DNA from 4 places in the Agrobacterium sp. CG160-95 genome. Region 1 is predicted to be linked to each of the others. Evidence: riboswitches for the same ligand, from Rfam matches in the RefSeq annotation. Region 1 holds a riboswitch; each other region holds the start of a gene.
What was found. A riboswitch is a leader RNA that binds a small molecule or an ion and turns the genes downstream of it on or off. The one in region 1 is predicted to bind cobalamin.
Positions count from the first base shown of each region.

Region 1 (7,619 bases):
TAGAAGGCGCAGGACCAGGGGAATTCGGTGCCTTCAAGCGCAAAACCGGAGCTTTTTGCTGCGGTGTTGAGAACCTGCCAGGCGGCATCAGTCACGCTTTTGCCGATGCCGTCTCCGGGAATGAGTGCGATGCGATGCGTTTTCAAGATGTTTCCCCTGTTACAGTCCGATCAGGACGCTTTTGCTCTTGCGGTTGGCGAGATAGGCCTCCCGTCCGAGATCCTTGCCGATGCCGGAGCGTTTGTAACCGCCGGTCGGCAGGATATGGTCGCGGGAGCGGCCATAACGGTTGACCCAGATCGTTCCTGCCTGGATGGCGCGAGACAGGCGCATGACGCGCGAGATATCGCGGCTGAAAAGACCCGCGGCAAGACCGTAGGTAGGATGATCGGCGAGCGCCAGCGCCTCTTCTTCCGTCTTGAAGGTTTGCAGGGTCAGCACTGGCCCGAATATCTCTTCTGTGACAGCAGGGGAGGTCTGGTCGACATTTGCGATCAAGGTCGGCTGGTAGAAATAACCCGGACCGTCCATGATCGCGCCACCCGTCAGGCATTCGCCGCCATGGGCGACAGCCGCCTGCACGATGCCGTCAATGCGCTGGCGCTGCACTTCGGAGATGATCGGCGAATACTGTGTTGCTTCGTCCCAGGTCGGGCCGGGCTTCACTGTCTTCATGCGAGCGATAATTGCGGCGGAAAGCGCCTCTGCGACACTCTCTTCAACGATGATGCGCGAGCCGGCAACGCAGGCCTGCCCGGCATTGGACAGAATATTGCCGGCGATCGCGGCGGCGGCTTTTTCGATATCGGCATCTGCAAAAACCAGCTGCGGACTTTTGCCGCCCAGTTCCAGCGTCATGGGCTTGACGCCGGTACGCGCGATATTTGCCATGATGGCCGAACCTGCTGCCGTCGATCCGGTGAAGCTGACCTTGGAAATTTCGGGATGGCCGGTGATGGCATTGCCTGTCACAGGCCCGTCACCCAGCACGATGTTGATGAGCCCGGCGGGCAGCCCTGCCTTGATGGCCAGTTGCGCCATGAAAATGCTGGAGAAGGGCGTCATTTCCGATGGTTTCAGCACTACGGCATTGCCGGCTGCGAGTGCCGGGCCAAGCTTCCAGCCCGCCATGGACACCGGAAAATTCCAGGGCGTAATGGCGCCGACGACGCCATAGGGCTCGGTCATGATCATGCCGACGCTTGTATCGTCGGTCGGTACGAGATCACCGCCCTCCTTGTCTGCAAATTCGGCAAAGAAGCGGATCTGTTCGGCAGTGACGGCGATATCGCCGGCAATCAGGTGGCCCACGGGCCGGGTCGAGGAGAGCGCCTCGATTTTTGCCAGCGTCTCGGCTTCCTGCTCGATCAGGTCTGCCCAGCGTTGCAGCACCCTGGTGCGCTCACGCGGGCGCACGCCGCCCCAGTTACTGCTCTTCAGTGCGGCTTTGGCGGTTTGCACCGCCTCATCGACAAGTGCCGCATCCGCCTTCGGGCAACCGGCATATTCGATGCCGTCCGAAGGACGATGCATGTCGATGCCGTTTTTAGCCGGGACCAGCCGGTCGCCGATGAAATGGCCGATCGGCAGGGACAGGCTGTCTGGATCGAAGCTGAGCGTCATGGATGATCCTCTGTGGATATGCGCCAAAGCTACTCCCTGATGGCAAGCAGCATCGACCGACTGCGGCGGGGGCGGTGAACGAAAATCCTGTTTTGCTGGTGGCCCACAGCGCAATCTTCGGCGGGCATGAAGACCGCGCCGAAAACCTTGCGACGGGTCCGATCGAGGGCCGTAAATCCGGTCGAAAGGCATCCGGGCAGGATACCCATGTAAACCATGGCTGGCATCCGCCTGCGGATTGCCAGCCATCGCTGTTCTCAAAAATGCCTCTCCATCAGCCGGGATGCCAGGCATGCTGTTCGGCAAATCATCCGTTCACGGTCACATAGATCTTGCGCACGGTTTCGATTGTCTTCCAGACGCCAACGAAACCGGGCTTCATGACGAAGCTGTCGCCCGCCGTGTAACGCAGCGGCGCGCCGCCCTCCGGTGTGATCTCGATAACGCCTTCGAGAATGTGGCAGAACTCGAATGTCTCGCCCTTGATCGAGCGGCTTTCGCCGGGGGTCGCTTCCCAGATGCCGGTATGCACGGTGCCATCACGGGCTTCATCTAGCGGCCAGGTTTTGAACGACGGGTCGCCGGCGATGAGGCGTTCGGGCAGGGCCTTGGAGGCTTTCGGTTCAAAGGTGGGATTGGTGTCGATGGTCTTGAGGAGAGACATGGGTGTCCTTTCTTGGAACGGTAGGATCAATATCCGCGGCTACGGTCAACGAGGCCGAGCGGTTCGAGACCGGATTCGTATCGTTTGATATTTTCGACGACGGTGCGGGCAGCGGAATGGGGCTGGGTGACGCTGGCAATATGCGGCGTCAGGAGAATTTTCGGATGGGTCCAGAAGCGGTGGTCTTTGGGCAGGGGCTCCGGATCGGTAACGTCAATCACCGCACCTGAAAGCCTGTCGCTGTTGAGTGCATCGAGCAAAGCGTCATGATCGAGCTGTTTGCCGCGCCCGGCGTGAACCAGAGCAGCCCCTTCGGGAAGCATCCCAAGACGCTCGGCGTTCAGAAGCCCCGTGGTCTCTTCGGTGAGAGGCAGCAGGCAGACGAGAATATCGCTGGTGGAGAGAATGGATTTGAGGCCGTCGTCGCCATGATGGCAGGTGACGCCATCGATCTGACGCTGTGAGCGGCTCCAGCCGGAAAGCGGAAAGCCGAAAGGTTTCAGCCGCTCCAGCGCCGCAACGCCTAGCATACCGAGGCCGAGAACGCCCACCCGGCACTCTTCCGCCTGACGCTGGGGCAGGGCATTCCACAGTTGCTGGCGCTGCTGGTTTAAATAGACTGGCAGGTTGCGGTGGAGGGAAAGTACGCCGAGGCAGATATATTCCTGCATCATGCGGATGATGCCCTCATCCACCATGCGTACGACCTTTACCGTCTCAGGGATCGCCTCGATGTGAAACTGGTCGACACCCGCGCCAATCGAAAACAGGACTTCGAGATTGCGATACCGGGCAATGTCCTGTGGTACCGTCCAGGTGATGAGGTAACGGACTGCATCGGGATCGACAGTTGATGCATCCATCGAAAACGGCAGATCAGGCAGTTCTGCAGCTAGGGCCTGCCGGAAAATCTCGCCGCGCTTGGCGTCGGAATTGAAGAGAAACGTCATCTGAAATCTATGCTTCCCGAAGGTTCAAGCCGCACAGCGGCTTGCGAGTGTTTCCAGCATCGACTGGCAGGCCGAAAGTTCGCCCGTCGTTATGAACTCGTCCGGCTTGTGGGCGCGGCCGATATCTCCTGGTCCGCAGATGATGGCGTCGATGCCCGCCGCCTGGAACAGCCCCGCCTCCGTGCCGTAGCTGACGGCGGCGAGACAGGGGGTGCCGGTCAATTCCTCCAGAAACAGAACAAGGGGAGCATTGGCTGCAAGCGAAAGCGCCGGATAATCGCTCATAGGCGTCCACTCGATATCGACACCCTTTGCTGCAAGAACCTCGACGCTTGCGCGAATCGGCCCGAGCAGTTCAAGCGGCGATATGCCGGAAATCGCCCGCGCTTCCAGCTCGATGGCCGAGAAATCGGGGATGATGTTGATCGCCTGGCCGCCCTTCATCGTGCCGATCTGCAGCGAGGAATAGGGCGGCTCGAAAGTCGCTTCAAAGGGGCCTTTCGTCAGCTCATGTGCCGTCTCCACGGCCTTTGCCATGATGCCGGTCATCAGGTGAATGGCATTCACCCCCTGATCAGGGCGGGACGAATGGCCGGAACGGCCACGGATGGTAATGCGAGCTGCTGCTTTGCCCTTGTGTGCACGAACCGCCCGCATATTGCTCGGTTCGCCGATAATTGCGCCCGCCGGTGCGGCGCACAGTTCAGGCAATCTGGCGAGAAGATGCGGAACGCCACGGCAACCCGCCTCTTCGTCATAGGAAAAGGCGATATGCACGGGACGTTTCAGCGCCATGCGCGAAAATGCAGGCGCCGCGGCGAGAACCGTGGCCAGAAAACCCTTCATGTCGGTGGTTCCGCGCCCGTAGAGACGATCATTTTCCGCCCGCAGTGTAAAGGGATCGGAAGACCATTCCGGCTCGCTGGCGGGTACGACATCCATATGGCCGGACAAAACATAGCCGGCGCGATCGGCCGGGCCGAAGGTGGCGAAGAGATTGGCGCGGTCGCCCTCCGGTCCCGCAAGCAGCGATACTTTCGCGCCGTGGCTTTCAAGATAATCGGCGATCCAGCCGGCAATATCGCCATTGGCGGTTCCAACGACCGACGGGAAACCGACGAGACGCTCAAGGATTTCGATTGCGTTCAATGGTCGTCTCCGCTGACCGGATTGTCATCCCGAAAGCTTAGAATGGCCTGCCACGTTTATCTGCTGAAATGCGAATGATTTCGGTAGATTGTTGTGACCTTCCAGTGCTTTCAGAAAATTCGTGCTGGCGTAACCGGCTACCGTCGGATGTCGTGGGCTAGGCCGGGACCGGATGAAGGTTGTGAGCCGTAGGGGATGAGGGCCGTTGGTTATGGACCTGCTCAAAGTCGATAGTTTCGAGCTGCGGACCGTGGATATCGCGGACGTGGATGCCGATCATCTGCATGCACTCTCCATGGCCGTCGGATGGCGATATCACGCGAATGAATGGTGTTTTCTGCGGCAATGCGGCGTGGGTCTCGCTGCGCTCGATGAGATCGACCGTGTTGTCGCAACCGCGATGCTCTTTCCCTATGATCAGGGGTTTGCGACGCTTGGCATGGTCATTGTTTCCCCCCGTTTGCAGGGGCAGGGCGTAGCACCATGGCTTGTGCAGAAACTTGTCGCGAAATTCCCCACTGTCTCCCTGCGGTTGAACGCGACGGGAGCGTCGCGGCGGTTGTTTTCAAGGTTGGGTTTTGCCGGTGATACGGAAAAAGTATATCTGTTCCGGGGAAGGGCGAATTGCCTTTTCGAGATACCGCCGCCCGGCAGAAAACAACGAATAGAGCCGTTATCCGCAGATCATCTGACTGATGTGGTGGAACTAGACCGGGCGGCTTTTGGCGTTTCGCGCCGGAACGTTTTACAGCGACTTTTGACGCAGAATGCGGGTTACGGTGTGTTTGAGGCGGACCGTCTTACCGCTTTTGCGCTGCGCCGTGCGGCGGGGCGGGGCCACATTATCGGTCCGGTCGTTGCGGGTGCGGACATGGATGCGATTGCGCTTGTGAGGCGGCATTTTACCGATCTGGACGATGAGCTGGTGCGTCTCGACACCATCAGCGACAACAATCTCTTTATTGATTTTATTGCGCAATCCGGGCTGGTGGTGATTGAAACCCTTACCACGATGTCCAAAGACGCGCCGCAACCGGCGCCTTCCGGCGCTACAAAAATTTTCGCGTTGGCGGGTCCGTCTTTGTGCTGAGCTGCAGCACTATCGCAATTGACGCCCCGGCGCTTGCCCCTTATGTCAGAAAGCGACGGTTCCTGAAGCCGAAGGGCAAAGGGATTAATAGGGAACATGGTGCGGGTGATTTCTATCGCCCAATGCCGTGGCTGCCCCCGCAACTGTAAGCGGATTGCCGCTCATCCTCGTGACGCCTGAAACGCGTCATGCCACTGCACCCTTCAAGGTGCGGGAAGGCAGATGAACGGCGCATATTCGTGAGCCAGGAGACCTGCCGTCATAATATTGACCATCGTTACGGGCGGGGATGCCCGGAAGAGGAGCTGATTATGACCTTTCCGTCCGCGGAAACGTATTTAGAGTCCCGTTCTCCATCTCCACACTTGTTGTCGCTCTGTCACTACGCGTTTTGACGCGCGGCCTGCGGATCACGCCACTTTATTTAGACTGGAGAACATATGTTTCATTTCAAACGCCTGCCGGTTTCCGCCGGTCTTCTGGCTGTCGCATTAGCGGCCTTGCCCGCCGGTGCCGCTCAGGCTGCCGAAACCACCTATCCGCTGACGATCAATAGCTGCGGCCACGAAATCACCTTCAAGCAGGCGCCCGCCCGCACAGTATCGGTCGGCCAGAGCACGACCGAGGTTCTCTATCTGCTCGGCGTGGCCGACAAGGTGGTAGGCACGGCGCTGTGGATCGGCCCGGTTCTGAAGGGTTACGAAGACGCCAATGCCAAGGTGGAGCGGCTTGCCGACAATGATCCGAGCTTCGAGGCGGTGGTTGGCAAGAGGCCGGACCTCGTGACGACGCAGTTCCAGTGGCAGATCGGTCCCGAAGGCGTTGTCGGAACACCGGAGCAATTCGCCGAACTCGGTATTCCCGTTTATACCTCCCCTGCCGATTGCATGGGCAAGGACAATTCCGGCGGCGGCGACGGCGTGCGCAAGTCCGTTTTCACCATGGACCTGATCTACCAGGAGGTCCGCGACCTTGCGAAAATTTTCAACGTGCAAGATCGCGGCGAGGAAGTCGTTGCCGACCTGAAAAAGCGTGAGGAAGCCGCCCGCGCCAAGATCGCTTCGGCGAATGGCAAGATTTCAGCAGTCTTCTGGTTCTCCAGCGCCGAGTTGGATATCGATCCTTACGTGGCGGGCCGCAATGGTGCGCCGGGTTACATCATGTCCGCGCTCGGACTGAAGAACGTTATCGAAAGCGATGAGGAATGGCCGACTGTTGGCTGGGAAACCATCGCCAAGGCCAATCCGTCCGTGATCGTTGCCGGCAAGATGGACCGCCGGCGTTTCCCCGCCGATGATGTCGCCGTCAAGCTCAAGTTCCTCGCTACCGATCCGGTTGCCAGCATCATGCCCGCCGTCAAGGCGGCCCATGTCTTCGAAATGGACGCGCAGGCGATGAACCCGACCATCCGCACGATCGAAGGCATTGAAACGCTGGCCGAGGCGATTTCCACAGCCGGTCTCGCCAAGTGAACGGTCTTTCCGTCAATCTCGGCAGGGCGGGTCTGGCTTTTGCCGCACTCGCCCTGCTGCTCGTCGCACTGATGGCCGGTGCGGCCATCGGCGAGACTGCCATTCCGTTCGACGTGGTGGCAAAGACCATTGCCAATCGTGTCTTCCATGCGGGTTATCCGCTGGAGCCGCTGGATGAGGGCATCGTCTGGAGTTACCGCCTCAGCCGCGCCGTTGTTGCCGCGTGCTGTGGCGCCTCGCTGGCGCTGGCCGGTGCGGTGCTTCAATCACTTCTGCGCAACCCGCTCGCCGATCCCTATATCCTCGGTATTTCCGCAGGCGCCTCAACCGGGGCCGTGGCCGTGGCGCTTCTGGGCTTCGGGGCGGGGTTCCTGACGATGCCGGCCGGCGCCCTGATCGGGGCTTTTGTGGCTTTTTCGCTTGTCAGCCTTCTGGCGGTGCGGGCAGGGCACGGCAACAGCGCCATCATCTTGGCGGGGGTCGCCGGTTCGCAACTGTTCAACGCCATGACGTCGTTCATCGTCACCAAATCCGCCAATGCCGAACAGGCGCGCGGCATCATGTTCTGGCTGCTGGGCAATCTTTCGGGCGTGCGCTGGCCGGATGTCTGGCTGGCTTTGCCGGTCAGTATTGCGGGTCTAGGGGTGTGCCTCTGGTACGCACGCGCGCTT
Region 1 covers NZ_JBNWDU010000002.1:487,351-494,969, forward strand. The annotation lists gene ACQZ63_RS08930 (tartrate dehydrogenase) at 1-146, opposite strand, end outside; gene ACQZ63_RS08935 (aldehyde dehydrogenase family protein) at 160-1,623, opposite strand; gene ACQZ63_RS08940 (cupin domain-containing protein) at 1,931-2,287, opposite strand; gene ACQZ63_RS08945 (2-hydroxyacid dehydrogenase) at 2,314-3,237, opposite strand; gene argE (acetylornithine deacetylase) at 3,262-4,386, opposite strand; gene ACQZ63_RS08955 (GNAT family N-acetyltransferase) at 4,598-5,476, shown strand; cobalamin riboswitch at 5,516-5,751, shown strand; gene ACQZ63_RS08960 (ABC transporter substrate-binding protein) at 5,917-6,948, shown strand; gene ACQZ63_RS08965 (FecCD family ABC transporter permease) at 6,945-7,619, shown strand, end outside.

Region 2 (7,619 bases), on a different contig from region 1:
GTAGAAGCCGGAATAGAACAGGAAGCTCTCCAGAAACACGCTGGCGACCTTCATTTTCAACGGATTTCCGCTATCATATTCGCGCATGATGAGCGCGGATTTGCGTTGCAGGAATTCGTTCTCCTCCGACCAGCGATAGGCGTCATCGACGTCAGGCGTGGAGCAGAGCGTCGAGAAGATCGAGGAATAGGAGCGGGCGTGGACCGCCTCCATAAAGGAGATGTTGGAAAGCACCGCCTCCTCGTGCGGCGTCGCAGAATCCGCCATCAGGCGCACGGAACCGACGCCATTCTGGATCGTGTCCAGCAATGTCAGCCCGGTGAAGACGCGGATCGTCAGGGTCTGCTCTTCCGGCTTCAACGTTCCCCAGGACGGGATATCGTTGGAGAGCGGCACCTTTTCCGGTAGCCAGAAATTCGATGTCAGGCGATTCCAGACTTCGAGATCCTTGTCATCCTCGATGCGGTTCCAGTTGACCGCGCGAATACGGGACGCGGGTTTTACGGCAATGTTCATTGTCTTGTCCCTCAATTCAGAGCGTGCAGGATACGCAGCCCTGAACCTGCGTGCCTTCCAGCGCCATCTGGCGCAAACGGATGTAATAGATGGTCTTGATGCCTTTTTTCCAGGCGTAGATCTGCGCCCGGTTGATATCGCGCGTCGTTGCCGTATCGCGGAAGAACAGTGTCAGCGACAGGCCCTGATCGACATGCTGGGTGGCCGCCGCATAGGTATCTATGATCTTTTCCGGACCGATTTCGTAGGCATCCTGATAATATTCGAGATTGTCGTTCGAAAGGTAGGAAGCCGGATAATAAACACGGCCGATCTTGCCTTCCTTGCGAATTTCAATCTTCGAGACGATGGGATGGATCGAGGAGGTCGAGTGATTGATATAGGAGATCGAGCCTGTGGGCGGCACGGCCTGAAGGTTCTGGTTATAGAGGCCGGTCTCCATGACGGCCTGCTTCAACGCTTTCCAGTCCTCCTGTGTCGGAATGGAAATGCTGGCTTTCTCAAAAAGGTCGCGGACCTTTTCCGTCGCGGGCAGCCATTCCCGGTCGGTATATTTATCGAAGTAGTCGCCCGAGGCATATTTGGAGTTTTCAAAGCCCTTGAAGCTCTGGCCCCTTTCAGTGGCAAGGCGATTGCTGGCGCGGATGGCGTGATAGGTCACCGTGTAGAAATAGATATTGGTGAAATCGATGCCTTCTTCGGAGCCGTAGAAGATGCGCTCGCGCGCCAGATAGCCATGCAGGTTCATCTGACCAAGCCCGATGGCGTGGCTCGCATCATTGCCCTTTTCCACGGAAGGGACAGACGAGATGTGGCTCATGTCAGAAACGGCCGTCAGCGCCCGGATGGAGGTTTCGATCGTCTTGCCGAAATCAGCCGAATCCATTGCTGAAGCAATGTTGAGCGAGCCGAGATTGCAGGAAATATCCTTGCCCATATGGCTGTAAGAGAGATCGTCGTTGAATTCGCTCGCCTCGCTGACCTGTAGAATTTCCGAGCAGAGATTGCTCATGCTGATACGGCCGGCGATCGGATTGGCGCGGTTAACCGTATCCTCGAACATTATATAGGGGTAACCGCTTTCGAACTGGATTTCTGCGATGACTTGGAAGAACTCGCGTGCCTTGATCTTCTTCTTGCGGATGCGGCTGTCGGCGACCATTTCCTGATATTTTTCGCTGACGGAAATCTCGGTAAACGGCACGCCATAGACCCGCTCAACATCATACGGCGAGAACAGGTACATATCCTCGTTGTTTCTCGCGAGTTCGAAGGTGATATCGGGGATCACCACGCCGAGCGAAAGGGTTTTAATGCGGATTTTTTCGTCGGCGTTTTCACGTTTCGTATCGAGGAAACGCATGATGTCGGGGTGATGGGCATGCAGATAGACCGCGCCAGCGCCCTGGCGCGCGCCAAGCTGGTTGGCGTAGGAGAACGAATCTTCCAGCAGCTTCATGACAGGAATCACGCCGGAGGACTGGTTTTCGATCTGTTTGATCGGCGCGCCGGCTTCGCGAATATTGGTCAGGGACAATGCTACGCCACCGCCACGCTTGGAAAGCTGCAATGCTGAATTGATGGACCGGCCGATGCTTTCCATATTGTCTTCCACACGCAGCAGAAAACACGAAACCAGCTCACCGCGGCTTTTCTTGCCGGCGTTGAGAAAGGTCGGGGTTGCCGGCTGGAAGCGGCCGGAAATGATTTCATCCATCAGATCGCGGGCAAGTTGCTCGTCGCCACGCGCCAGAGCCAGCGCCACCATGCAGACGCGGTCCTCATAACGCTCCAGGTAACGCTTTCCGTCGAAAGTCTTCAGCGTATAGGACGTATAATATTTGAAGGCGCCGAGAAATGTCGGAAAACGGAACTTTCTGGCATAGGCCTCGTCGTAGAGGTCACGGACGAAATTGAAGGAATACTGGTCCAGCACCTCCTGTTCGTAATATCCCTCGGTCACGAGATAATCGAGCTTTTCCCTGAGATTATGGAAAAACACCGTGTTTTGATTGACGTGCTGAAGGAAATATTGCCGTGCCGCAAGGCGGTCCTTGTCGAGCTGGATCTTCCCGTTTTCATCGTAGAGGTTCAGCATCGCGTTCAGCGCGTGATAGTCCAGTCCCGCGTCCAGGTGTTTCTGCGCGGCAGTTACTTGTTGTTTGGCATCCGTGTTGCGCACCGCGCTTGAGGTCAGCGTGTCCAAAATCGTTCCAATCCATGATTGACGTTGGCGACATCTTCCTCTGTGCCGAGAAGCTCGAAGCGGTAGAGAAACGGCACCGCGCATTTACGCGACACGATATCTCCGGCGGATGCGAAAGCTGCGCCAAAATTCGTATTTCCCGCCGCTATGACGCCGCGAATGAGATTTCGGTTTGAGGGCTCGTTCAAAAACCGGATAACCGGTTTCGGTACCGCTCCTTTCATGCCGCCGCCCCCATAGGTGGGGGTGACGAGAACATAGGGCTCCGACACGTGAGGAACGTCTTCCTCGGCGCCGAGCGGCAGGCGAAGCAATCGTCGCCCCAGTTTTTGAAGGAAGCGATGAGTGTTCTCAGACCGGCTGGAATAATAGACGATCAGCCCCATCGCATCGCCTCCTCAGCTGATCGAGCCAATCATGTCCGGACGGAAACCCGCCCAATGGCGTTCGCCGGCAACGACCACGGGAACCTGCATGTAACCAAGGCCGCGAACGCGATCGAGGGCATCCGCATCTTCGGAGATATCGACGATCTCGTAGCTGACACCGATGCGGTCAAGCGCACGATAGGTGGCAGTGCACTGGACGCAGGCGGGTTTGCTGTAAACGGTGACGGTCATTGTTTCCTCTTTCGAAGCCGCTTTTACGCACGGCTCAACATTGCCCGCCTGCAATCACAAGCGGGTGGCGATGGTTCTGTCATTCTGGCAAGGCGCGCGGGTGAGGCCGCGTAAGATCTCTGTCTACGCCGACGAGCGTAGAAACTTATAAAAATGCACTGGCATGACTTCACCCCGAAGCTTGTTCTGGAGGGGGCAGAAAAGGGCGCACGCAATTCATTTGCGTCATACACCTTCCTTCCGGACACCCCGCCCGTGGACGTTTTCGCTCAAGGCAGGTCTCCTGACTTACGGGTCAAAACATCCATTCCCACCTTCCCGGAGCTTTTAGCGCCAGTGGCTCAAATCGGAACGATGCTAACCGCTTACAGTTGCGGGGGCAGTTTCGGCATTGCTTCACCATAATGGTGTTACGCACCGAATTCCCGTCTTAGCTCCCGACGCTTGCGAATCGAAAGAACCTTGAACACCACATATAGTATATGATGAATTTTTTTCGTCAATAATTAGACATGCTAAAGCCCCACCCTGTGGATCAAAAAGATTCAACACATGGTCAACAAAGGCTTAACGGTGAATGCTCCATGCCGCCTACGGACGGAAGCAGCGGGTTATTCCCAGATATCGATGCGAATATCGGCGGGGCGGGAGTTCTCAATCACCCGCTTTCCGTTGGGAAGATCATTTTCGAACAGTTTGGCGTGAATCTCGGTCGCATCGAGACCATAGCCCTGCCATCTATCCCGCAGGCGTTCCTCGAGCACCGCAACGGATGGGCCTACGAAGACGGCAAGATCGAAGCTGCCGGAAAGCTTCGTCCACGGCGCCTCGTTCAACAGCAGATAGTTGCCTTCGGCAAGGATGAAGCGTGTTTCTGGCGCGATGGCGCGAGCGGAGGCAATGGCAATTTCGCGGGAGCGGTCAAAAACCGGGACAAGAACTTCCTGCCCGCCCTGACGAACTGCGGAGACGATATCAAGAAAGCCGCGCACGTCGAAGGTCTCCGGTGCGCCTTTTCGCGGCAAGAGCCCCCGTTCTTCGAGAATACCGTTATCCATATGGAAGCCGTCCATGGGCAGGACAGCCGCAGCCTCGCCGCGCGCCAAGAGGGCACCGCACAGGGCATCCGCCAGCGTGGATTTGCCGGCCCCAGGGGGACCGGCAATGGCAATGATAAAACGAGATTTACCCTCTGCCCGCCGAAGAACGTCTTCGACGATCGTTTCAAGCTTCAGCGTCATGCGGCCAGCGTTTCCTTTGGCGCTTCCTTGGCGCCCGTCATGAAGGCGACGGCGTCGGACATGGTATAGTCCTTCGGATTGATGACGCACAAACGCTTGCCCAGCCGATGAATATGAATCCGGTCAGCAACCTCGAAAACATGCGGCATGTTGTGCGAGATGAGAACGATCGGTAGCCCTCGCGCGCGCACATCCAGAATAAGCTCGAGAACGCGGCGGCTTTCCTTGACGCCGAGCGCCGCCGTCGGTTCGTCAAGGATGACGACCTTGGAGCCGAAGGCGGCTGCACGCGCCACCGCAACACCCTGGCGCTGGCCGCCGGAGAGGGTTTCCACCGCCTGATTGATGTTCTGGATCGTCATCAGGCCGAGTTCAGAGAGTTTCTCACGGGCAAACTTTTCCATCGCCGGACGGTCCAGTGCCCTGAACAGGCTTCCCTGAATACCGGGTTTGCGGATTTCACGGCCGAGAAACATATTGTCGGCTATGGACAATGCGGGAGACAGCGCAAGGTTCTGATAAACGGTTTCGATACCAGCCTTGCGCGCCTCGATCGGCGAGCGGAACTGTACCGGCTTGCCTTCCAGCCTGATCTCCCCTTCATCGGGTGTCACCGCACCGGAAATCGCCTTGATGAGAGAGGATTTTCCAGCACCGTTATCACCGATGACAGCGAGGATTTCGCCCGGATAAAGGTCAAAATCGGCATTGTCGAGCGCAGTCACACGACCGTAGCGTTTAACGAGATTGCGTGCTGTGAGGATAGGTTCTTTTGCCATCAGCCTGCTACCTTTCTGATCCACTGGTCGATTGCGACAGCCAAGATGATAAGGACGCCGATCAACAGATAGGTCCATTGTGGGTCTGTTCCGATAAGTCGCAGGCCGAGAGAGAAGACACCGACGATCAGCGCGCCGAAGATCATGCCCATGATCGAGCCGCGTCCGCCAAACAGCGATATGCCGCCGATGACCACTGCGGTGATGGATTCGATGTTGGCGAACTGACCGGCGGTCGGCGATACCGAGCCGATGCGGCCGATGAGAGCCCAGCCCGCGAAGGCGCAGATAAGCCCGGAAAGTGTGTAGACGGTCGTCAGCATGCGCTTGACGTTAACGCCGGCCAGTTCGGCTGCGTCGGGATCATCACCCACTGCATAGAGATGTCGACCCCAGGCGGTGCGGTTCAGCACATACCAGAGCAGGGCAACCAGCAGAACCATCGCAATGACGCCATAGGTGAAGACGGCGCTGCCGATGCGGACATTGTTGCCGAAAAACTGGAGAATGGGCGCCTGTTGGACGATATCCTGTGAGCGGATCGTTTCGTTGGCCGAATAGAGGAAATTGGTGGCCAACACGATCTGCCACATGCCCAGTGTAACGATGAAGGGCGGAAGCCGCATGCGCGAAACCAGCACGCCATTGATAAAGCCACAAAATGCGCCGACTGCGAGACCGCAGATAATCGAGAGTTCGGCAGGCAAACCATAGCGGAACGTAAACTGTCCCATGACGACGGAGGACAGGACCATGATCGCACCGACCGAAAGATCTATACCTGCTGTCAGAATGACCAGCGACTGTGCCGCGCCGACGATGCCGACGATTGCCACCTGCTGAAGGATAAGGGTCAGCGAAAAGGCCGAGAAAAACTTGCCGCCCAGGGTCATGCCGAAGACAGCCAGCGACAACACCAGAACGATCAGCGGTACGGCCGCCGGGCTGGAATGCAGAAAGTGCTGGAATTTTTCAAGCAAACTCTTGTTGTGCGTATCGAAAGCAGCGACCTGGGTCGAACTTCCCGACAGCACTTTTTCAAATTCATTATGCGGTTGAGCCCGCACTGGCTGATCGCTCATGGATTTTCCTCCCGATCGCTCCATCGCATCAGCCCCGAACCCGGGATTATTTTCCAGAGGGGACAATGCGTAGATTCAAACTGTTGAGAAGCGTGCCTCAGTTGCGTCCACGGACGCCGGGCGCGCTCGTTTGTTCCTGTCCGATCACCCAGATCGTTCTTTTAAACCATTCCGGTTCAAGGGCGGGGGCAAATTGCCCCCCGCCGATTTCAACGGTGAAGTATCAGCCCCAGCACTTCTTCAGGCCTTCCTTGGTGTCGATCGAATCGAGACCCTTGACCGGCTTGTCGGTTACCAGCGTTACGCCGGTGTCGAAGAAGTTCTTGCCTGCGGTCGGCTTCGGCTTTTCACCGGTATCGGCAAACTTCTTGACGGCTTCCACGCCGAGTGCCGCCATCAGCAGCGGGTATTGCTGAGACGTTGCGCCGATCACGCCTTCCGCAACGTTCTTGACACCAGGGCAACCGCCATCGACGGAAACGATCAGAACATCCTTTTCGCGGCCGACGGCTTTCAGCGCTTCGTAAGCACCGGCAGCTGCAGGTTCGTTGATGGTATGAACGACGTTGATGGTCGGATCCTTCTGCAGCAGATTTTCCATCGCAGAGCGGCCGCCTTCTTCGTTACCGTTGGTAACATCATGACCAACGATACGCTTGTCGTCTTCATCACCAATCTTGTTGATGTCCTTCACGTCGATGCCGAAGCCCTTCATGAAGCCCTGGTTGCGCAAAACATCAACGGTTGGCTGGGAAGGCGTGAGGTTGAGGAAGGCGATTTTCGCGTCCTTGGCCTTGTCGCCGAGGGTGCCAGCAGCCCATTTGCCGATCAGCTCGCCGGCCAGAAGATTGTCGGTAGCGAAAGTGGAGTCAGCGGCATCAACGGGTTCGAGAGGTGTATCGAGCGCGATGACCAGAAGACCGGCATCGCGCGCCTTCTGCACGGCCGGAACGATGCCCTTGGTGTCCGATGCGGTAATCAGGATACCCTTGGAGCCATCGGCAATGCATGTCTCGATCGCGGCAACCTGGCTTTCGGAATCGCCATCGATCTTGCCGGCATAGGACTTCAGCGTCACGCCAAGTTCTTTAGCCTTGGCGGTTGCGCCTTCCTTCATCTTGACGAAAAAGGGATTGGTGTCGGTTTTGGTAATCAGGCAAACCGAAGTATCGGCG
Region 2 covers NZ_JBNWDU010000001.1:1,340,364-1,347,982, forward strand. The annotation lists gene nrdF (class 1b ribonucleoside-diphosphate reductase subunit beta) at 1-516, opposite strand, end outside; gene nrdE (class 1b ribonucleoside-diphosphate reductase subunit alpha) at 533-2,722, opposite strand; gene nrdI (class Ib ribonucleoside-diphosphate reductase assembly flavoprotein NrdI) at 2,710-3,108, opposite strand; gene nrdH (glutaredoxin-like protein NrdH) at 3,121-3,342, opposite strand; cobalamin riboswitch at 3,599-3,822, opposite strand; gene ACQZ63_RS06675 (nucleoside triphosphate hydrolase) at 3,954-4,583, opposite strand; gene ACQZ63_RS06680 (ATP-binding cassette domain-containing protein) at 4,580-5,362, opposite strand; gene ACQZ63_RS06685 (ABC transporter permease) at 5,362-6,444, opposite strand; gene ACQZ63_RS06690 (sugar ABC transporter substrate-binding protein) at 6,668-7,619, opposite strand, start outside.
Region 2: linked by a shared signal. The riboswitch ahead of nrdH (glutaredoxin-like protein NrdH) and the one ahead of ACQZ63_RS08960 (ABC transporter substrate-binding protein) in region 1 are both predicted to bind cobalamin.

Region 3 (7,619 bases), on a different contig from region 1:
CGATTGTTCCGGCGAAAGCCCGGCATCTACCAGCACAGGCGGAACATGGCCGATCGTGACGGCAGCGATCCGCCGTTTGGCAACCGCCGCTTCGCCCGGATTGGAAACGATGAACGGATAGACCACCGGCAAAGACCCGGTGACGATTTCAGGAAAACAATCGCGGGAAAGCGCAACTGTCTTGCCGGGCAGCCATTCCAGCGTGCCATGCGCACCGACATGCACAATGGCATGCGCCCCTGCGACACGCTGCATCCAGGCGCCGAAAGCGACCAACGCATGACGTGGCGGTAGGGCAGGGTCATGGTAATCCACCCGCCGATCCTCATTTCGCCCACGATCCGGTGCCAGGGCCACGAATATCTGGCCGAAACGGGCGACGCGAAAACGGAATGCGCCGTCGGCTAGTGCGTCGTCCTGTTCGGCCGAACCCCACGTGCTATCCACGGAGGCGGCAACCCCTTCAGGCAAACCCAAAAGAAAATCACGATAGTCTGAAAGTCCGACAGCCGCTTCCTGCTGCTCGACACAATCCAGCAAAGCCCGCGCCGTTTCGGGAATATCCGAAACCACATATCCTGCCGCGGCCAGATCGCGCAGCATTTCAAGCACGCTTTGCGGGACATCGAGACCAACGGCATAACCCGTGCGCCCTGGCGCAGCACCGGGATAATCCGGCATCAGAATGACGATCCGCCGTTCCTGTGGCGTGGACTGTTTTAATTGCAGAAAGGCAGCGATTCGGTTTGCCACCTGTTCGACGCGATCAGCCTCCGGTACATTGATGAGGCTGATACCGCCATCAGTCCGCACCTGCTTGAATGAGATTGCGCCAGCAAGAATCCGGCCATCGAGTTCCGGCAGAACCACATGCATGGCAAGATCGGAAGGGTTGAGACCGCGCGCATTTTCCGCCCAGCCGTCCCGTCGCGTCGTCGCCATAACCACCTGAAACACCGGCACGCCGAGGCGATCAAACAGGGTTTTACCGCTGTCATCCATCTGACTGGCAAAAGCTGTGGCGGCAACGATGGCGGCGGGCTGGAGTTCGGGCAGTACGGTTTCGAGAAAGCGAATTGCCTCCCCATCCTTGAGGCCGCTGACGAAAATCGGCAATGGCGCAAAACCGCGCTGAGAGAGCGCATTAAAAAGCGCATCCACGGGCGCCGCATCGGCCGCAAGAAGCATGGAGCGGTAAAAGAGAATGGGAAGGACAGCTGCACCGGCGGGAAAACCGGCGCAGGCTTCCGCCTGATCCACGACGCCTTTACCCGGCCGGTAAAAGCCGGCTTTCGGCAGCGGTTGAGCCTCGATATCTGGCCATGCGCCACCACTTACAAGGGCAGCAAGACCAATGGCAAGCCGGTCCATATTTTCCCGCCCACCCTCGCGGAAGAAGGCGAGGACGGACGCCAACGTCTGGCGATCAACAGTCGAGGCCGCTTCGAGCTTTTCGTCTCTCTCACTGCATTCACCCGGCAGGAGCATAAGTTTTATGCCACGTCGCCGCGCCATCGTGCTGAGCTGATCGACGCCATAGCGCCAGCGTTCCGCGCCGCCGAGAATCCGGATAAGGATGACACGGGCATGTTCGGCCGTCTTTTCGATCCACAGATCGACCGACATCGGATGCCGAAGCTCGGAGAGGTTGGCAGCGGACAGGGACGGAAGCGCGCCCTCTGCCTGCCGCCATGCCTGTTCCAGCCCGGCAAGATCGCTTGCCGAAAAAGACAGCATCACCACATCCGATCGCGGCTGGTTGAGATCAACCGGCTCGATCAGGTCGTCCAGAGACGAAGATGTGGTGGCGAGAATGTGCATTTCTATCAGGCGGCCAGCATCTGTTCGATCTTTTCGCGGTTGAGGCCCTTTTCGCCTATGACGACGAGGCGGCTGCGGCGCTCTTCACCGGCCGCCCAGGGACGGTCATAATAATGGTTGACGCGGCTACCGACTGCCTGCACCTGCAGGCGCATCGGCTTGGTGGATACTTCGACGAAACCTTTGATGCGCAGAACATTTTCCGCAGCCGCTGTCTCGGCGATACGAGCCGCCAGCGCTTCCGGATCGGTCACGGCCGGCAGGTCGATGACGAAGCTGTCGAAATCGTCATGTTCGTGGTCGAGTTCACCATCGTGATGGGTGCGGCGGTTTTCGATATCCTCTTCAACCGCAAGACCGAGGCCGATCAGCACGGCCGGATCGATGACGCCATTCGAGGCGACGACGATCTTTGCGGCCCGCGGCAAATGCTCGAGAATATGAGCCTTCGCCTTTTCCAGACCGGCGCTATCGAGCAGATCCGCCTTGGTCAGCACGATAAGATCGGCACAGGCGATCTGGTCCTCAAAAACCTCTTCGACCGGATCGTCGTGATCGAGGGCTTCGTCATTTGCGCGCTGGGCGGCAAGGGCTTCCATGTCATGCGCCACCTGACCCTCGGCAAGGGCAGCGCCATCCACAACAGCCACCACAGCGTCAACCGTCACGCGGCTCTTGATGGCCGGCCATTGAAATGCCTGCACCAGCGGCTTGGGTAGGGCAAGGCCGGAGGTCTCGATGAGGATATGCTCCACCTTCGGCTGGCGGCTCAGAATCTGCTCGATGGCCGGCTGGAAATCATCCGCCACCGTGCAGCAGATGCAGCCATTGGCCAGCTCAACGATGTTTTCCTCCGGGCAGCTCTCAATGCCGCATCCCTTGAGGATATCGCCATCGATGCCGATATCACCGAATTCGTTGACGATGATGGCAAGCCGCTTGCCATCAAGCTTTTCGAGGAGACCGCGCAGCAGCGTGGTTTTTCCAGCCCCCAGAAAGCCGGTGACGATGGTGCAGGGAACGCGGTCCAGAAGGGTGCTCATGATCTCTCCTCGGTAAAATCGAATGGGGGAATGCGCGCCACCATGCCGCGCTTCAATGTGTCGGGGCGGCCGCGCCAGGGCATCAGGCCATCTGCGGAGGCGGCCAGCATTTGCGCGCCCGTGAGCAGGTCTTCCGCATCGTTGGGCGTCAGCCCGCCGAATACATAGGACCAGCCATCGGCACCGCGCAGCACGGCACTGAGGCCGCGTTTGCAATTGGCAAGGCAATTGACGGAGCGAACATCGATGCCGGAGTCACGCGCTTTTGCGATGGCAGCTTCCGCAAGGATGGTGCCGGGGCGCGGCTCCGCATTGGGATCGGTGTCGTCGCGACAGCTTCGGCAGACAAAAACGACCACGCCAGAAGCTGTGTTGGCTTCCATTGTCCCGTCCGCACAAGAAGATGTTGTGGTAATATCCAAACCGTTCCGCTTTCCGCGCCTTTAAACTCGTCGGGGTGCGGATGTCGAAAACAGCGCACTGAAAAGCGCGGCTGCAATTCAATTCGACCGGCTGACCGGAGCACCCCGCCCGGGAGACGTTTTTTCCTGAAACGGCAGGTCTCCTGGCTTGCGGCTTTAAAACACCCTGCACCACCTTCCCGGACCAATTTTATGGTCCAGTGGCTTCACAGTGCGGGCTTACCGCTTACAGTTGCGGGGGCAGCCACGGAATGACCCGGTATGGGGTGGAACCGTGTTCCCTCTTAGCTTTTCCCGTTGCCGGGAAAAGACCGTCAGTGCCTTACCCTTAGGCTGAACGGGCGTGACGGTCAATGCTGCCGGCTTGTCGATTGCCGGGTGCGGCAAATTGAGTATAGTCGCCGCTCCGAATGGCGGGGGCATAAGGTCCCGCGCCTCTGGACGAGAAGGAAAACGCGATGACACGCGATATCAGCGACAGCGAAGCCGAACGCCACCGGCAGAAAATGGTCAACCGCAAGACGGTTCAGGATGCCGAAGTCGCGGAAAAGACCATCGAAAAAGGTCTGCTGATGATCAATACCGGCCCTGGCAAAGGCAAATCCACGGCCGCTTTCGGCCTTGCTTTGCGCATGCTCGGCACCGGGCGGCGGGTCGGCGTCGTGCAATTCATCAAGGGCGCATGGTCGACGGGTGAACAGCAGGCCCTGACTTTGTTCGGCGACAGGGTGGAATGGCGCACTATGGGCGAGGGGTTTACCTGGGACACGCAGGACCTGAAGCGCGATGTCGCGGCAGCTACAAAGGCCTGGGAGGAAGCGAAAGCACTGATGGCCGACGAGACGATCGGATTGCTGGTTCTCGACGAACTGAACATTGCGCTCCGCTATGATTACCTGCCGCTGGAAGAGGTCGTCGAAACGCTTTCCAACCGTAGATCCGATCTGCATGTCATCGTTACCGGCCGCAACGCCAAACAGCCGTTGATCGACGCTGCCGACATGGTGACGGAAATGACCCTCGTCAAACATCACTTCAAGGCAGGCGTAAAGGCGCAGGCCGGGATAGAATACTGACATGAGTGCACGTGTGCTGATGTTTCAGGGAACCGGCTCGGATGTCGGCAAATCGCTGATGGTGGCTGGCCTTGCCCGCGCCTTCGTCAGGCGTGGCCTGTCCGTCATGCCGTTCAAGCCGCAGAACATGTCGAACAATGCGGCGGTCACTGCCGATGGCGGCGAGATCGGTCGCGCGCAGGCGCTGCAGGCGCGGGCTGCAGGCGTTCCGCTGTCGGTTCACATGAACCCGGTGCTTTTAAAGCCGCAGAGCGAAACCGGCGCACAGGTCGTCGTACAGGGTAAAATTGTCGGCAATGCCAAGGCTGCCGATTATCAGCACATGAAAGCCGGGCTGATGCCGCGTGTGCTGGAGAGCTTCGAGCACCTGAAACAACAGGCCGATCTGGTGCTGGTGGAAGGGGCGGGAAGTGCTTCCGAAATCAACCTCCGCGCCAACGACATCGCCAATATGGGTTTTGCCCGCGCCGCGGATGCTCCCGTGATTCTGATCGGCGATATCGACCGGGGCGGGGTCATCGCCAGCCTCGTGGGCACAAAAACCGTTCTCGAACGCGATGATGCCGCGATGATAGAGGGCTTCATCGTGAACCGCTTTCGCGGTGACCCTACGCTGTTTTCAGACGGCATGCGGATGATCGCGGAAAAGACCGGCTGGGCGTCCATCGGGCTATTGCCGCATTTTTCCGATGCTGCGAAATTGCCGGCGGAGGACGCCCTTGGGCTTACCGGCCCGGCGCAACAAAAGCCCGGCGCGAAAATCCGCATTGCCGTGCCGATCCTGCCGCATATCTCCAATTTCGACGATCTGGATCCGCTCGACATGGAGCCGGATGTGGAGCTGATCCGAGTGCGGCAGGGCGAGACCATTCCCGCCGATTGCCGGCTGGTTCTGCTCTGCGGTTCGAAATCCACCATAGCTGATCTCGCCGCGCTGAAAAATGCAGGCCTCGACATCGACATCAAGGCACATGTGCGCCGCGGAGGTTATGTTCTCGGTCTCTGCGGCGGATACCAGATGCTTGGAAAAACCGTTGCCGACCCTGACGGCATCGAAGGACCACCAATGACGGTCGATGGGTTGGGCCTGCTGGATGTGACGACGGTTTTGACGGGCGACAAGAGGCTCGTTTCCGTCCAGGGACAGAGTTTCGACGGAATTCCCTTATCCGGCTATGAAATGCATGTTGGGGAAACGACGGGTGCCGCGGGCAACCTGCCATTTTCGACCATTGACGGACATGCCGATGGCGCAATTTCGCCCGATGGCCGCATCTTAGGCACCTATATCCACGGCCTGTTTGCGGATGACCGCCAACGCGGGGCGTGGCTTGAGCGGCTTGGTGGGCAGGGCACTGAATTGAACTATGATGCGCAGGTGGATGCCGTTCTTGATCGCCTGGCGGCCCATATGGAGAACCACCTCGATCTCGACAGACTGCTTTCTATAGCGCGATAAGGATTGCCAGCAATCCGAACAGCGCGATCAGCAGGAAGTCTGCGATCCTCGCCAGCCTGAGCGCTGTGCGAATATCGCCAGCAACCAGTGTCGCTCTTCCGCCTTCGCCCATGAAACGAGCCTCGATCATCTGCCCGCCATAGGAGCGCGGCCCGGCCAGCGCAAAGCCCAGTGCCCCGGCCAATGCCGCCTCCGGCCAGCCGGCATTGGGAGAGCGGTGATGCCGCGCATCGCGGCGTATCGCGGCAATTGCCCCTTTCGGTGATGCACCCTTCACGAAAAACGCGGCGACCACGAAAAGACCGCCGCTCAGTCTCGATGCCGGCAAATTGACCAGATCGTCCAGCCGGGCCGACGCCCAACCAAAGGCCTCATGGCGTGGCGAGCGATGACCGATCATGCTGTCGGCCGTGTTGATTGCCTTATAACCCGCACCGCCTGGCAGCCCCAGAAGACCAAGCCAGAGGGAAGGGGCGACAATGCCGTCAGAGAAATTTTCAGCCAGGCTTTCAATCGCCGCCCGGCAGATTGCCGCCTCATCCAGCGCCTGCGGATCGCGCCCGACGATCATGGAGACAGCTTTGCGCCCGCCGTCAATCCCCTCGCGTTCCAGCGCAATGGCGACGGCCTCCACATGCTGTTCCAGACTTTTTTGGGCCGGAAGCGACGCCCCAAGCACCGCAACAAGCAACAGACCAAGGGGCAATAAAAGCAGAACCGATTGCACTAACCATGCAACAAGCACCGTCAGCGCCAGAAAAACGGAAAGCGCCGCGACGCCTGCAGCCTTGCGCTGCGAAAATGAAGCACTCTCCCGGTTCCATTTTTCGTCCAGCAGCGCGATAAGCGAACCGATCCAGGTGACGGGATGACCGATGCGTTTGAACAGCCAGTCCGGATATCCAGTCAGGCGTTCGATCAAGAGCGACAGGAAAGCGAGAGCGAAGAACATGGGCGATAAGGTACCGGAAAAAGCGCAGGCTGCGATCCGTCACGGCGGCAATCTCGGCAAGGCGCGTCTGATGTTTCCTGAAGCGCCGGAACCGTGGATCGACCTGTCGACCGGGATCAATCCGCACTCCTACCCGCATTCTCCCGTTCCCGCCAGCGCATTTGCCCGCCTGCCGGAGCCTGACGCGGCCGAAGAATTGAAAAGGCTGGCTGGCGCCTCTTTCGGCGCACCATCCACGGGGCATGTGGCACTGTCCCCGGGCACCCAGATGCTGATGCCATTGCTGGCTCACCTGGCACTCGAACGCGGAGCGAAAAGCGGAGCCGTGCTCTCCCCCGCTTATGCCGAACATGCCCGAACCGCGCGCATGGCCGGACTGACCGTGACCGAGGTAGACCATATCGGTGATCTGTCAGCTTACGACTATGCGGTGGTGGTCAATCCCAACAACCCCGATGGTCGCGTCACTGATCGAGAAGCTTTGTTGTCGCTGGCCGAGGCGATGCGCCGCAAAGGCGGCCTGCTCGTCGTAGACGAGGCCTTTATCGAGACAGGACATACGGAAAGTCTTGCGAATGTCGCAGGGCGCGACGCGCTGGTGGTACTGCGATCCTTCGGCAAGTTCTATGGCATGGCAGGGGTCCGGCTCGGTTTTGCGCTTGCGCATCCCGACATCGCTGCCGAGCTGGAGGCAAGGCTTGGCCCCTGGGCAGTATCCGGGCCGGCGCTCAATATCGCGACGCAGGCTTTGGCGGACAGGGAATGGCAATCAGCCATGCGCCTCCGGCTTGCGGCAGAAGCACAGCGTATGAGTGAATTGCTGGAAAAAGTGTGCCTGAAGATTGC
Region 3 covers NZ_JBNWDU010000006.1:287,833-295,451, forward strand. The annotation lists gene cobN (cobaltochelatase subunit CobN) at 1-1,821, opposite strand, end outside; gene cobW (cobalamin biosynthesis protein CobW) at 1,827-2,864, opposite strand; gene ACQZ63_RS20980 (DUF1636 family protein) at 2,861-3,247, opposite strand; cobalamin riboswitch at 3,403-3,617, opposite strand; gene cobO (cob(I)yrinic acid a,c-diamide adenosyltransferase) at 3,745-4,362, shown strand; gene ACQZ63_RS20990 (cobyric acid synthase) at 4,364-5,821, shown strand; gene cbiB (adenosylcobinamide-phosphate synthase CbiB) at 5,808-6,773, opposite strand; gene cobD (threonine-phosphate decarboxylase CobD) at 6,772-7,619, shown strand, end outside.
Region 3: linked by a shared signal. The riboswitch ahead of ACQZ63_RS20980 (DUF1636 family protein) and the one ahead of ACQZ63_RS08960 (ABC transporter substrate-binding protein) in region 1 are both predicted to bind cobalamin.

Region 4 (7,619 bases), on a different contig from region 1:
GCCGGATGTCAGGCAGGCCGCATGGGCACTGATCGAAACGTCGCGTGATACGCTATCCGCACACACTGGTATCGAGTGGCCACAACAGCGGCCGGACGTGCCTGGCCGGGCACATCAGCCCGATATCATCACCCAGCACCCTTTCGGCAATACGGATGCCACCGGAAAGGCACCGCGCACCCAATCCTGACACCCGCATGGATTGGACGGGCCCCTGCGGGAGTGCGATGCAAACCCGCAGGGCGACCCACCACCTGTTTTAGACACTCGAAGCAACCTCATTCACGCGCGGCGTGCCGCGCGCCTGACCAACCATGAGGATAAGTCGATGTATTTCAGCCCTGATGGCGATGTTCAGTCGGTACTCTACGTCAATCTTGTCATCGCCCTTTGCGCGATCCTGTTTACCATACTGGCCGACCCGCGCAGGGTCCTGGACCGGTTGGCCTTCAGTGCGATTATGCTGCTGTCTCTTGGCCTTTACATATTTTGGCGCGCCACCGATACGCTGCCACCCTTCGAGCTTTCTTTGGAGACTGCCTGGAACTACATTTATTTCACCTTCGAGCTGATCTCCGTTCTTTACGCCATCGGCTCGATCCTGATCCTGACGAGGCGGACGGACTGGTCTTTTCTGGCTGATAGAGGGGAAGCCGAGATTGCAACTAATCCCGATGCGCCACTCGTTGACGTCTTTATCTGCACCTACAACGAACCTTTGAACGTCCTTGAGAAGTCGGTTATCGCGGCCCAGGCCATGCAATATCCGCAGCTGCGTGTTTTTGTCTGCGACGACACGCGCAGGCCGGAAGTGCGGGACTATTGCGAAACGGTCGGCGTCAATTATGTGACGCGCCCGGACAATAGACATGCCAAGGCGGGAAATCTGAACAATGCACTTGAACACACCAATGCGCTGCCACAGGTTTCCGATTTCATCATGGTTCTGGATGCGGACTTCGCGCCACAGGCCAACTTCCTTCGTCGCGTAACCGGTCTTTTCGCCGATCCCAAGGTGGCAGTTGTGCAGACACCGCAATTTTACTTTAATTGCGACCCCATCCAGCACAACCTCGGCATCCGCAATTCCTTCGTCGATGATCAACGTGTATTCTTTGATGTATTCCAGCCGGCCAAGGACGCGGTCGGTTGCGCTTTCTGCGTCGGGACGAGTTTTGTCGTGCGGCGGGCGGCGGTCAACGAGCTCGGCGGGTTTCCGCATGATGCACTTTCCGAAGATATGCTGCTGACCTACCGCCTGATGGAGCGAGGTTACGTCACACGCTGGCTCAACGAAAAACTCAGTGTCGGTCTATCGGCTGAGGGCCTGCCAGAATATATCACGCAACGCACGCGGTGGTGCCTGGGCACCATTCAGATCGGCCTTCTGCGGACGGGACCATTGTGGCGTGGCAAGTTCACGCTGACACAAAGGCTGCATTATCTGCACGGGCTGTTTTGCTGGCTGTCGAAGCCTTTCATCCTCTGCCTGTTGCTGGCACCATCGATCTACTGGCTGACAGGCGTTTCCGCCCTCCAGGCCGACGAGCTGATGTTCATGAAATTTGGACTGTCATCACTGGCTTTGTTTTGGGCCTACTCCACCTGGATATCGGGAAAACGCACCCTACCGCTGTTCACCGAAGTGACGCATGCGCTGACCGCTGTTCCCATCACCATCACGTTGTTTCAGGCTATGCGCAAACCCTTCGGACGTCCCTTTAAAGTCACGGAGAAAGGTGGTGACCGGTCACAGGTGCGCATTCACGGGCCTACAGCGCTATTTTTCGCAATCGTCACCGTCACCTCCGCGGTTTCAGTTCTGCTCGCCGTTTACGCATGGGACGCCCCTGTAGAATTTTCGGCGCGAGATTGTCTCAACCTCATCTGGTCGGCGGTCGCCATGGTGATTGCCTTCACCAGCCTCATCTGCTGCATCGAATTACCACGTGTCGACAAGGAAGAGCCGATCGGCGTGGATCTCGAAGGCCGTTTGCAGTGCGCAAGCGAGGTGAAGGCGGTACGGATCGTGGCGCTTTCGACCGAAACCGCGACCCTGGCGGATTTCAACCGGTCTTACGCCGAGGCAGAGTCCCTGTACGTGCCCGATGTGGGCTGGGTGCAGATCGATGCAACGAAGGTGTCGCAAACGCCCGGCAAATTCACTCTCACCCCCACTGCCGACCAGCATCGTGCAATCTTGAGGCTGCTTTTCCGCAATGCGCCCGAAAATGTCGCGGAACAGGGCGACCTCTTGAAGTCCATGCAGATGTTACTCGCAAGGGCCTTCAGCTAAGACAATTCGCGCCAAACCCGGGACCGTGCTCGACGTAAACCGCAAGCTAGAGGCGGGCTTGTTTGGAAAAGCGCCTACCAAACGGAAAACTCATGTCTGTCAAATCGATCGTCGCGACAGTTCTCATGACCTGCTTCACAACAGGAGTGGTCGCTGCTGGCGACGGGCGCACCGGTTCCGGATCAGTTCGCGACCGCCTTGCTGTGAGCTTGTGTGCGGGTCTCGTTGGGAAGATGGACAAATCCACCCCCCCCTTCATATTTCGGAGCTTTGAGCCTGCACCGGGCGGTAAAGCGCTTGATCCCGCTCTTTCAAATGCGGGTTTCACCTATGACAATGCCCTGGCGACGATTGCCCTTTTTTCCTGTGGCAACGATGCCGAAGCGAAAAGGGTTGCCGACGCGCTGCTGCTCGCCGTCAACAACGATCGCTATTACAGCGATGGCCGCCTGCGCAACGCCTACCGTTCCGGCCCCGTTGCGAACGAAAACGATGCTATGCTTTTGCCCGGTTTCTGGAGTGAGGCCAGCAAGACGTGGGTCGAGGATGACTATCAGGTCGGCAGCGCAACGGGCAACCTGGCCTGGGCGGCACTTGCGCTTCTCACTGCCAGTGAACGATTAAGCAATCCGTCCTATGTGCAGGCAGCGACCAAACTCATGCGCTGGATCGATGCGCATACGGCGGGCGTCCGCGATATCGGCTACACAGGTGGCACATTCGGTCATGAGCCTGCACCGGCAAAACTCGAGTGGAAATCGACGGAACATAATCTCGATGTGTATGCCGTTGCGGGTTGGCTCGCCGAAATTGAGGGAGCGCGCGCCTGGCAGGCGATGCGGGACAAAACACGCAAATTTCTTGATGCGATGTGGAATGAGCAGCAGGGACGGTTTTACGTCGGCAGCCTACCCGGAAGCGACACACCCAACTCGAGCCAGTCCGGAATAGATTCCGAGCTCTGGCCCATTCTCGCCGTGCCGGAGTTTCGGGGCCGCAGTGGGCGTGTTCTACATTGGGTTGATCGGCATTATGCGGTTGCGGGAGGTTTTGATTTTAACGACGATCGGGATGGTGTGTGGCTGGAAGGTACGGCCCAGGCCGCGCTGGCATTTCAGCAGGTCGGCGATGCCGAGCGGGCCGAGGCGCTGCTTGCCACCATCGCCGCACAAATATCTCCCGATAACCTGATCTACGCGACAGTCGGGGACGAACTGACGACCGGGCTGATGATCGGGCCGACCTCGACATTTGCCGACTTCAAATATTTCAGGTTGCCGCATGTCGGGGCCACTGCCTGGGCAATCCTTGCAGCGAAAGGCTGGAACCCTTTTCTTAGAAAAAGCGGTTGTATTCGTCTTTGTGAGGGATAATCGTCCGTCTCGGCGGCAGCAGGAGGATATTGCTCCAGGCCGTTGCGCCGGAGATTGAAAACTGGGACGCATGACGCTGCTGAAAGCGGCGAAAAGCGTAAAACCGCAACGTTGACTGCCGACTAGCAGTTCCAGTGATTCAAGCCTGACGGTACGATTAACCAAGCCGAATACCGCCCACTGCCAGACCTGTCAGATGCCCGGTGCGGATCGGAACTTCCTGTGCACCTTCAACGACATGGGGCGGTTCCAAGGCCCGAGCACAAATTCGGCGGTGCTGTTGCGGATACGCGCCCGTGATGTTATCGGCCCGCAATTTAAGGGTGCTTGCCTTCGCTCATTCGTTATTTAATTCAAACGCCGATCCCTTTATTAGCGCTGCGCCGGCACAGTAGGGCATGTCCGAATAGCATCCCAACCTCCGGCGAGGCCGCTTCAATTAAACGCCTGTGGCAGGCGAAATCATGCGCGCCTTCTAGCTGCCCCAATTGCCTCCTGAACCGTCGATCGACGTACTGGCTCTTCTGGAGCGACTAAGTCTGGCGGAACGCGCTCTGGGCGCCTGGACGGTATCACCAGGCTGCTCCCGCACTAGGAACTATTCGTGGTGTGGTCTGATCCTTTCAAGTGCGTGGAGCGAGACGTTTGCCACGGCCAGGTCCGCGTATGTGAGAATCGCCTGACAACGCCGAATGCAACCTACTCGGCCGGAACCGACAATGGAAACGTAGACTTAAGGACATAAAGATATCGTTATATGATGTTGACCGATGACGTGGCTTACAATATGGTCGTCACGCCTAAGGTTCCCCAGTCGTTGCACGCAACGTGCCGGGGCTAAGAGGGAAGTCGGTGCTCCGTGTCATACGGAAAAGCCGACGCTGCCCCCGCAACTGTAAGCGGCGAGCTGAAGTCCAATATGTCACTGGTTTACCCCGGGAAGACGGACGGAAGTGATGATCCGTGAGCCAGGAGACCTGCCTTTGGTGAAATAACGTCCACGGGCGGGGTGTCCCAGTGTGCCGTAGCAAAGGCTGCATTGTCGCGGCCCGTCTTGCTATGCGTCCGCAGACCCATGCCCCCAACTTTATAGGGGCACAACATGTCTCAGACCTGCATTTTTACGATCACGAGCGTACCCTTCGATGAGGACTATCGTCCTTCAGAAAATACGCGCATCACCACCAATTTCGCCAATCTGGCCAGGGGCGAAAAGCGGCAGGAAAACCTGCGCAATGTCATGCGCATGATCGACAGCCGCTTCAACGCCCTCGCTCACTGGGATAATCCCAAATCGGACCGATACTCGGTCGAGTTGGAGATCATTTCGGTCGACATGAGCTTCGATGTCGCAGGTGAAAAATTTCCCCTCATCGAGATACTGAAGACGACGATCATCGATCACAAAACCAGTGAACGTATCGACGGCATTGTGGGGAATAACTTCTCCTCCTATGTGCGAGACTACGACTTCAGCATTGTGCTGCCGGAGCATAACAAGAGCGTTCCTGCCTTCAGCATTCCGGCCGACTTCGGCGACCTGCATGGAAACCTGTTCAAGTCTTTTCTGCAGTCGGATGCCTACCGCTCGTACTTTCGCAAGCCGCCGGTCATTTGCATCAGCGCCTCGACCAGCAAGACCTATTACCGGACCGAAAATCATCACCCCGTGATGGGCGTCGAATACCGGCAGAATGGGTTCTCGTCCACCGACCAGTATTTCGGGAAAATGGGATTGCAGGTTCGCTACTTCATGCCTGCAGGCAGCGTTGCGCCGTTGGCCTTCTACTTTGTTGGGGATTTGCTGGGCGACTACTCCAATATTGAGCTAATCGGCGTCATCAGCACGATGGAAACGTTTCAGAGAATTTATCGCCCCGAAATCTACAATGCGAACGCAGCAGCCGGGACATTTTACCAGCCCAACCTGAAGCACCAGGACTATTCGCTGACCCGGGTCATTTACGATCGCGACGAACGAAATCGCTTGGCGGTGGATCAGGGTAAGTTCACCGAAAAACACTTCATCAAGCCATACCGCGCCGTCCTTGAGCAATTGTTTGCTCACCGCCCCGCCTGAGCATCACTTAGAAGAGGTCCCATCGTGAAGAAACTTCTCCCCACATCGACCGCTGGCAGCCTGCCGAAACCCTCCTGGCTTGCGCAGCCCGAAAAACTGTGGTCGCCCTGGAAGCTGGAGGGCGAGGAATTACTGGAAGGCAAGAGAGATGCCCTGCGCCTTTCACTGTACGATCAGCAACAGGCCGGCATCGACATCGTCAGTGATGGCGAGCAAACACGCCAACATTTCGTCACGACTTTCATCGAGCACCTCGACGGGGTCGATTTTGCAAAACGCGAGACAGTCAGAATTCGCGATCGCTACGATGCGAGTGTCCCGACAGTCGTCGGCGCAGTGTCTCGCCAGAAGTCCGTGTTCGTCGAAGACGCCAAGTTTTTTCGCCAGCAGACCAAACAACCCATCAAATGGGCTTTGCCGGGTCCGATGACGATGATCGATACTCTCTTTGACGGCCATTATAAGAGCCGTGAAAAGCTTGCCTGGGAATTTGCCGGGATACTCAACGAGGAAGCAAAGGAATTGGAGGCTGCCGGCGTCGATATCATCCAGTTCGACGAACCTGCCTTCAACGTATTCTTTGACGATGTGAATGACTGGGGTGTTGCCACTTTGGACAGGGCAATTGAAGGGCTGAAGTGCGAGACCGCCGTCCATATCTGCTACGGTTACGGCATAAAGGCCAATACGGATTGGAAAAAGACACTCGGGTCAGAATGGCGGCAGTATGAGGAAACTCTCCCCAAGCTGCAGAAATCCGGCATCGGTATGATCTCCCTCGAATGCCACAATTCTCATGTCCCAATGGATCTTCTGGAACTTGTTCGAGGTAAGAAAGTGATGGTCGGGGCCATCGATGTGGCAAGCGATACCATCGAAACCCCGGAGGAAGTCGCTGCAACGCTGCGAAAGGCGCTTAAGTTTGTCGACGCAGATAAACTTTGCCCCTGCACCAATTGCGGCATGGCCCCCCTGTCTCGTCGTGTGGCAAGAGACAAGCTGAATTCCTTGAGCGCAGGAGCTGAGATCGTCCGAAGAGAGCTCACTGTTTAGTTTTTTGATAGTCTGAACCTGCGGATGGCTGCCGTTCGCCGCCACCGCGCCCATCGCGACACACGCTGGGAGACTTACGAATGGCTATAAGGTCACGGCGCGGATCATCCTGAGAGCTTCGACGGATGTCCGCCTCTTGGCGCAAAGCTGCCAAGACCGCCTGTTCTCTAAAAATCGGCCCTGTTTCTGCTGAGTGTTTGCGCCAAACGTCTCGGTTGGAAGACATTTATTCCAACGCCACCGACGTCTTCGTGACTTTTGCCAAACAGAACAACTTCCCAGACGCCGAAAATCTCGGGAGCACGACGGCCGCTAAGATCGCCGAAAAAAGTGGGTCTCAGTCAGCAGGACGTATTTGCCGAGAGCAGCAATTGCCTTTTGGAAATGGGGACAGTGGTGGCCATACGGTAGCAGCGATCCCAAGATAAAGAAGCCGTTGCCTCAGAACATCGCTTCAGCGGAAATTCCAAAACGATACTATCGGCCAGAGACTTGGCAATCAGTGACTTTGTCAAATCGAATGAAGGTGTGGCGTTCGTATTCCATCAAGGCTGAAGGCGCGAATCGCTACGGCAGCTTTGCACCTGCGCACAAGACATTGCGGTAGTATGAAAATCGGCTAACTTCGCAACGTCGACAGACAGGAAGAGCAACGAGGTGGCAATGATTGAACCCGGCGGGGATGAGCAATTAGTTACCCCACGTGACGACGGAGCAGCCAGGCATTTACCCGGGATGGAGTTGCCTGGCATTGGTTTGGCTGCGACGGATGGCACGACCGTCGATCTGCGTGAGCCGGGGTTAACCGTGGTCTATG
Region 4 covers NZ_JBNWDU010000007.1:166,609-174,227, forward strand. The annotation lists gene ACQZ63_RS22230 (HlyD family secretion protein) at 1-190, shown strand, start outside; gene ACQZ63_RS22235 (glycosyltransferase family 2 protein) at 329-2,296, shown strand; gene ACQZ63_RS22240 (hypothetical protein) at 2,389-3,669, shown strand; cobalamin riboswitch at 4,456-4,668, shown strand; gene ACQZ63_RS22245 (DUF1852 domain-containing protein) at 4,772-5,749, shown strand; gene ACQZ63_RS22250 (methionine synthase) at 5,774-6,802, shown strand; gene ACQZ63_RS22255 (peroxiredoxin) at 7,466-7,619, shown strand, end outside.
Region 4: linked by a shared signal. The riboswitch ahead of ACQZ63_RS22245 (DUF1852 domain-containing protein) and the one ahead of ACQZ63_RS08960 (ABC transporter substrate-binding protein) in region 1 are both predicted to bind cobalamin.